3 regions of the Gordonia humi genome follow, and region 2 is predicted to be linked to each of the others. Evidence: riboswitches for the same ligand, from Rfam matches in the RefSeq annotation. Region 2 holds a riboswitch; each other region holds the start of a gene.
The links. A riboswitch is a leader RNA that binds a small molecule or an ion and turns the genes downstream of it on or off. The one in region 2 is predicted to bind cobalamin.

Region 1 (2,261 bases), 430 kb from region 2:
TCCCAGCCCGCATCGGCGAGGACGATCACATCCGGATCGGCCCGGACCACGTCCTCCCAGTTGCCGTCCGCCCAGCCGCCCTCGAGTCGGTCGAACACGTTGGTGCCGCCGACCGCGTCGATGATCAGCTGCGGACCGCCGTCGCCCGCCCCGACGAACGGAGTGTCGGTGGCGCTGTCGTACCAGAAGATCTTCTTGTCCGCGCCGGCCTTCGCGGTCGTCACCGTGTCGAGGGTCGCCCGCATCTGGTCGTTGACCGTGTCCGCGGCGTCCTCACGGCCGAACAGTTTGCCGTAGTCGGACGTCTCACCGGCGATTGCGTCCCAGGACGGGTCGGGGCGATCGCTCTTGTCGGCGCAGCCGAACGGCGATACGTAGGTCTCGATTCCCAGGCCCGCGAGCTCGTCGCGGCTGCCGAGCGCCTTGTCGTCGAACGCCGAAGCGTACGACGCCGCGACGAGATCTGGTTTCGCCTCGATCACCTTCTCCCGATCCGGGTACTCCGGCGCGAGGACGGGGATCTTCTTGTAGGCGTCGGCCCACTGCGGTGCGATCTCGTCGTCGAGGTAGGCGGTGCCGATCAGCTGACCACCGGCTCCGATCGCCAGTGCGGATTCGGTGGCGCCCTGGTTGACGGTGATGGCGGCGTCCGCGGCGTGCGGCAGAGTCACGTCGCGCCCGCAGTTGTGAACGACGATCTCACCCGATCCTCTGTCGGCGTCGTCGGTGCCGTTGGTGCTCGAGCACCCGGCGAGAAGTAGTGTCGCGGCGACCAGACCGGTGCCGACGGTGAAACGGGTGTGCATTCTTGATGCCCCGCCTTCCATGACTCGTGGAATATCGGTGTCGGTCACGGCCGGTCTCCTGGCTTCGCAGGGCTGCCCGCACGAGCGCCTTCCCGAGGAGTCGTCCTCAGTGGCCGAAGTCGTCAGCTTCGCGGCTCGTGCCGGACCTGCTCACAGTGGCGAGTACCGCGCCGGTCTTTCACCGGTCTTCCCGTTCACCGTGACGTCGTGCCGAATGCTATCAGTGCGCTCGTCCGGACCGCACCTTCTGTCCGGATCGTTCCGGACGCCGCGCGAAACGTTCGAAACGAGCCTTACGCGCACAAGCGTGACTGTGACGCACACCGCTCCCAGACTCTTCTCAGGCGTCGCGCCACACCCGGTGGCCGACAGGAGTGAAACGAGACGACGATGCTGGTGGCTCTGGGACTGGCCATGGTGGCCGTGTTCATGTTCCTGATCATGACCAAACGCGCGACGCCGGTCGTGGCGTTGATCTTGGTCCCGACGATCTTCGGACTGTTCGCCGGGGCCGGGCTCGGCATCAGCGACATGATCACCGACGGGATCACCGACCTCGCGCCGACGGCCGCGATGCTGTTCTTCGCGATCATCTTCTTCGGCATCATGATCGACGTCGGCCTGTTCGATCCGATCGTGCGCGGCGTGGTCCGGCTGGTCCGCGACGACCCGGCCAGGCTGGTGGTCGGCACCGGTGTCCTCGCCGCCGTCGTCTCCCTGGACGGCGACGGGTCGACGACCTTCATCATCGTCACCTCGGCTCTGCTGCCGCTCTACCTGAAACTCGGGGTGAGCCCGGTGGTGCTCACAGTGGTCGCCGGCCTGGCGAACGGCACGATGAACATCCTGCCGTGGGGTGGTCCCACGGCGCGTGCGGCCGCCGCGTTGAAGATCGACGCCTCAGACGTGTTCGTCCCGATGATCCCGTCGCTGGTCGCGGGCATGGTCGTCGTGCTGGCATTCGCCTATCACCTCGGCGTCATGGAGCGACGCCGCATCGGCCGCATCGAGATCCGCCCGTCGGTCCTGGCGACCGCGACGGCATCGGTGTCGGCCGGCGGCGGCGACCTGCCGCCCGCCGACCGACCGGGGTCGTCCGCCGGTTCGGGGTCGAGCGACGACGGCTCGTTCGGCGGAGTCCTCGATCCGCACCGACCCACCCTGCGCCCCGGTCTGCTGTGGGTCAACGCCGCGCTCACCGTCGCCCTGCTCGCCGTCCTCGGCGCCGACGTCGTCGCGATTCCGGTGCTGTTCATGATCGCCGCGGGTCTGGCCCTGGTGATCAACTTCCCGCGGATCAAGGATCAGCAGGCGGCGATCGTCTCGCACTCCTCGTCGATCGTGTCCGTCGTGGCGATGGTGCTTGCGGCCGCGGTGCTGACCGGAGTGTTCGCCGGGACCGGCATGGTCGACGCGCTCGCCCACTGGATGACCGGCGCGATCCCCGACTGGATG
Region 2 (2,261 bases):
TCCGGCGCCGCAGGCCGCGGCCAGCACCGACTGTGGGAGCCGCAGCTTCCAGATGATCGACTCCTGCAGCTTCGACAGCCCGGAGCTCCCGCCGAACAACTCGGCGCGCACCGACGACGCGACATCGGAGAATCCGAGGTCCGACGGTCCGATGGTGATGGCGAATCCGATGGAGATCGACAGCAGTACCAGTCCGCCGAGCCATAGGGCGGCGACGGCGGACGGGTGAGACTGCAGTCGCGTCACTTACTCAGACCGAGCTCGCGCAGACCGTCGGCGACGTTCTGGACGCCGTAAGCGGTGCGCAGCGACGGATTCATCTCCGCACCGGTGGCGATGATGTAGCGCTTGTTCTTGACCGCGTCCATCTCGCGGGTCACCGGGTTCGACTCGAGGAAGTCGATCTTCTTCTGCGCCGACTCGCCGGACTGGATGTCGCGGGTCAGGTTGCCGATCACCAGGACCTGCGGATTCCTGCTGGCGACTTCCTCCCAGCTGATCTGCGGCCACTCGTCGCGTGTGTCGTCGAAGACGTTCTTGAGACCGAGCTCGCGGGAGATGACGCCGGGCGCACCGCAGCAGCCGGCCATATAGGGCGACTCCGAGTCGGAGAACCAGTACAGCACCGTCGTGCCCTGCGCGTGCACCGAGTCGGCGGCGGTCGCCACTCGCTTCTTCAGATCCGCGACGACCTCGGCGGCTCTGTCGGAGGTTCCGGTGAGCTCACCGAGCTGGGTGATCTCCTTGTAGACGAGATCGAGCGTGAAATCGGTGCTGCGCGATCCGTCGCCGCCGGTGTCGTCCTTGCCCTCGCAGTCGGACGGTGCGAGGTACGTCGGGACGCCCAACTCGGTGAACCGCGACCGCGGCGCCGTTCCACCCTTGTCGAACGTCGACGAGAACGACGCCGTCACCAGGTCAGGATCCTCGGCCAGGACCGATTCGAACGACGGCCAGTCGTTCGAGATCCGCTTGACCTTGTCGTTCTCCTCAGCGAGGGACGGCAGGACGGGGTCGGTCCACGTCGCCGTCCCCGCCATCCGGTCGGCGAGACCGAGCGACAACAGCGCCTCGGTCGTGCCCTGGTTCAGCGAGACGATGCGCTGCGGCGGCGCGTCGACCGTCACCTGCTCACCGCAGTTCGCGAGCGAGACGGGAAATCCCTCGGCGGTCGAGTGCGGCGACGAGTCGTCCGACGACCCGCATCCGGCGAGGAGTGCGACGGAGCCGGCGAGCGCGACGGCTCCGGCCAGGATTCGGCGAGGGTGAGGCATGGTGTCCTTCGGGCCGCGAGCTGTGGAACGCGAAGCTCGTCTGCGGATCGGCGCGGGAGTGCTCCCGCGCGAGCCAGCAGGTCTTCGGACTCGAGGTCTGCCGCTGTCGGACGTCTTCCCAGGCCGTTACCCAGTGACATGTGTCCGACGCGTCGCTCTCACCGCTGCGCGTCAGTCCCGGACTCGCACCGGGTTCCCTGCCCGACTCGTCGGGCACGCTGGCGAGGCAATCGTAACTTTTCGCCGTGAGACGACTGTGCCCGGGACCACCCGACGGTGGTCCCGGGCACAGTGGAGGTCGGCTACTTCGCCGTCGCGATGCCCAGCGACGGGAAGAAGAAGCACGTGGCATCGCCCTTCTTCACCGTTCCGTAGATGGCGGAGAGGACCGTGCCGGAGCCGGTGTCGACCAGGCCTGCCCTGACTCCGTTATTGGGGATCAGATTCAGCGCGGGCGTCAGCGTGGATTCGATGACCGGCTTGGCGATGGCTGCCAGACCGAGGACGTCGGACTCGGCGATCCGCTTGTTGACCGCATCGAGGATGATGTCGGTGACGCCGCCCATCGGCTCCCCGAGACCGCCCTTGAACGTGTTCACGTTGAACCACGCGACTCTCATCCCGGACTTGTCGCCGGAGTCGTTGATCAGACCGGTCGGCACGAAACCGTAAAGGACTTCCCCCTTCTTCACCGCGTTCAGGTCGATGTCGCCGACCAGCGGGACCTCGACCGTCAAGTCGCCGACGCCCGGGGTGTACGGACCTGCGACGGCACCGCCCGCCGCGAGGGACAGACTGAAGTCAGTGCACAGACCGACAGTCGGTGTGAACGGCGTGATTCCCAACTGGTTGAGAACCTTGTTCGCCGCTTCGATCCCGTCGATGACCGATGCCGCATCCGTCGGCTGTATCGCATCCAGTGCGTTCTTCGCGGCGACGGCGTCGGAGCTGGGCGCGGCGTGTGCCGCGGGTGCGCCGATCGCACCG
Region 3 (2,261 bases), 1.4 Mb from region 2:
CGGGGCGTCGCTCACCGACGTCGCGCAGGGCATCCTGGTGGTCGTGGCGCTGCTGGCGGTTCCGATCATCGGCATCATCGATCTGGGCGGTGTCGGTGCCACGATCGACGGGGTCCGCGCGGTCGATCCGGACGACCTCAGCTTCTTCGCGGGCAGCTCCGCGATCGCGATCATCTCGTCGGTGGCGTGGGGACTCGGGTACTTCGGTCAGCCGCACGTCATCGTGCGATTCATGGCGTTGCGCTCCCCCGGCGAGGCGGGCACCGCGCGCCGGATCGGCATCGCGTGGATGTTCGCGTGCGCCCTCGGTGCGGTCGGCACGGCGCTCGTCGGCATCGCCTACTTCGCCGAGCACACGGCCGACGCGCCCGACGACGCCGAGACCGTGTTTCTGGCCCTGTCGCAGATCCTGTTCCACCCGTTCATCGCGGGGCTGGTCCTGGCCGCGGTGCTCGCGGCGATCATGTCGACCATCTCCTCGCAGCTCATCGTCTGCTCATCGGCCCTGATCGAGGACCTGTACAAGCTGGTCGCGGCCAAGACCGGTCGCCGCGAACTCAGCGACACCACCTATGTCCGCCTCGGGAGGCTCGGTGTGCTCACGATCGCGGTGATCGCCGCGGTGCTGGCGATCTCTCCGTCGAACAGCATCCTGGACCTCGTCGCCTTCGCCTGGGCGGGATTCGGTGCGGCCTTCGGCCCCGCGGTCGTCTTGTCCCTGTACTGGCGACGCTTCACCGCGTGGGGTGCACTCACCGGCATCGTCACCGGGGCGGTCGTCGCCTACGCCTGGGGACGATCGTGGTTGAGCGACGACATGTACGAGATCGTCCCCGGCGTCGCCGCGAGCTTCGTCGTCGCCGTCGCGGTCAGCCTGGCCACCTACCGCCCGAACCCGGAGATCGACGCCGAGTTCGACGCGGCGAAGGAGTTGGCGAAGACCGGGGTGATCCCGGCGCCGGCGTCGGACGCCAGGGTTTAACGCACGCGATCTCGCGAATGTGATTCGTCGGGACCGGTCGCTATGATCGGCCTCGCAACAGGTTCGCCTACGACGACGAGTCGTCGCAGGCGTCGAAAGAGGGAATCCGGTGAGAATCCGGAGCTGACCCGCAGCGGTATGTCGGAACGACCGTCGTCACGTGCACTGGGCCTGCCACGGCAGCTCTGGGAAGCGACGACCAGTAGGAGCGCTCAGCGCACGCCGACGAGCCCGAAGACCTGCCTGGTGTACCGGGTGCGCCGCACTCGGTGGCTGTCCGCCTCGTGGATCAGGCGATGACACCGGAGGCCGGCCCGTGCGCGTCGCGGGTCCGCGGTTCTGTGCTCATCTTCTGTCGGGCGACGGTCGTCACCACTGTTTGCAGGAGAAGTACATGTCCGTCGATACGACGACACCCACCCCACCGTTCACCGCGACTGTCCCCGGCACCGCCCGCATCGGTGCGAACCGGGAGCTCAAACGCGCCGTCGAAGCCTACTGGGCCGGGCGCTCGGACCGCGCGGCACTCGAAGCCGTCGCCGCCGAGCTGCGCGCGTCGGACCGTCGCGCCCTCGTCGCGGCAGGCATCGACTCGGTGCCGGTCAACACGTTCTCGTACTACGACCAGGTCCTCGACACCGCTGTGATGCTCGGCGCGCTGCCGCCGCGTGTGACGACGATCGACGACCCGCTGGACCGCTATTTCGCGGCCGCGCGCGGCGCCGGGAACGCAGTGAGCGGGCTGAATGATCCCGGCGCCGACGGCGTCGCCCCCCTCGAGATGACGAAGTGGTTCGACACGAACTACCACTACATCGTTCCCGAGATCGGCCCCGAGACGGCGTTCTCGCTCGACGCGACCAAGGTCCTCGCCGAGCTGGCCGAGGCCGCGGCCGACGGTGTCGCGGGCCGCCCGGTGATCGTCGGACCGATCACCTTCCTCGCCCTGTCGAAGGCCGTCGACGGCGCGGACGCGCCGCTGAGTCGTATCGGCGAGGTCGTCGCCCTGTACGTCGAGCTGCTCGGCGCCCTCGCCGACGCCGGTGCGCAGTGGGTGCAGATCGACGAGCCGATCCTGGTGACCGACGCCGTCGGCGATCTGCCCGCGCTGGCGGAGGACGTCTACACCACGCTGTCGGCGGTGTCGGCGCGTCCGCGGATCCTCGTCCAGACCTACTTCGGCGATGCTCGCGAGTCGCTCGCGGCACTCGGTCGGACCGGAGTCGAGGCCGTCGGTGTCGATCTCGTCGCGGGCGATGTCGACACGGTGGCGGCCGCC

Region 1: another riboswitch for cobalamin. It lies ahead of BKA16_RS20040 (ABC transporter substrate-binding protein); the one in region 2 lies ahead of BKA16_RS17950 (ABC transporter substrate-binding protein).
Region 3: another riboswitch for cobalamin. It lies ahead of metE (5-methyltetrahydropteroyltriglutamate--homocysteine S-methyltransferase); the one in region 2 lies ahead of BKA16_RS17950 (ABC transporter substrate-binding protein).

What each region holds. Positions count from the first base shown of each region.
Region 1 is NZ_JACIFP010000001.1:4,332,384-4,334,644, forward strand. Features, by position in the region: gene BKA16_RS20040 (ABC transporter substrate-binding protein) at 1-854, opposite strand, end outside; cobalamin riboswitch at 838-1,023, opposite strand; gene BKA16_RS20045 (CitMHS family transporter) at 1,197-2,261, shown strand, end outside.
Region 2 is NZ_JACIFP010000001.1:3,906,310-3,908,570, forward strand. Features, by position in the region: gene BKA16_RS17945 (iron chelate uptake ABC transporter family permease subunit) at 1-246, opposite strand, end outside; gene BKA16_RS17950 (ABC transporter substrate-binding protein) at 243-1,274, opposite strand; cobalamin riboswitch at 1,332-1,512, opposite strand; gene BKA16_RS17955 (hypothetical protein) at 1,577-2,261, opposite strand, start outside.
Region 3 is NZ_JACIFP010000001.1:2,465,906-2,468,166, reverse strand. Features, by position in the region: gene putP (sodium/proline symporter PutP) at 1-982, shown strand, start outside; cobalamin riboswitch at 1,025-1,243, shown strand; gene metE (5-methyltetrahydropteroyltriglutamate--homocysteine S-methyltransferase) at 1,377-2,261, shown strand, end outside.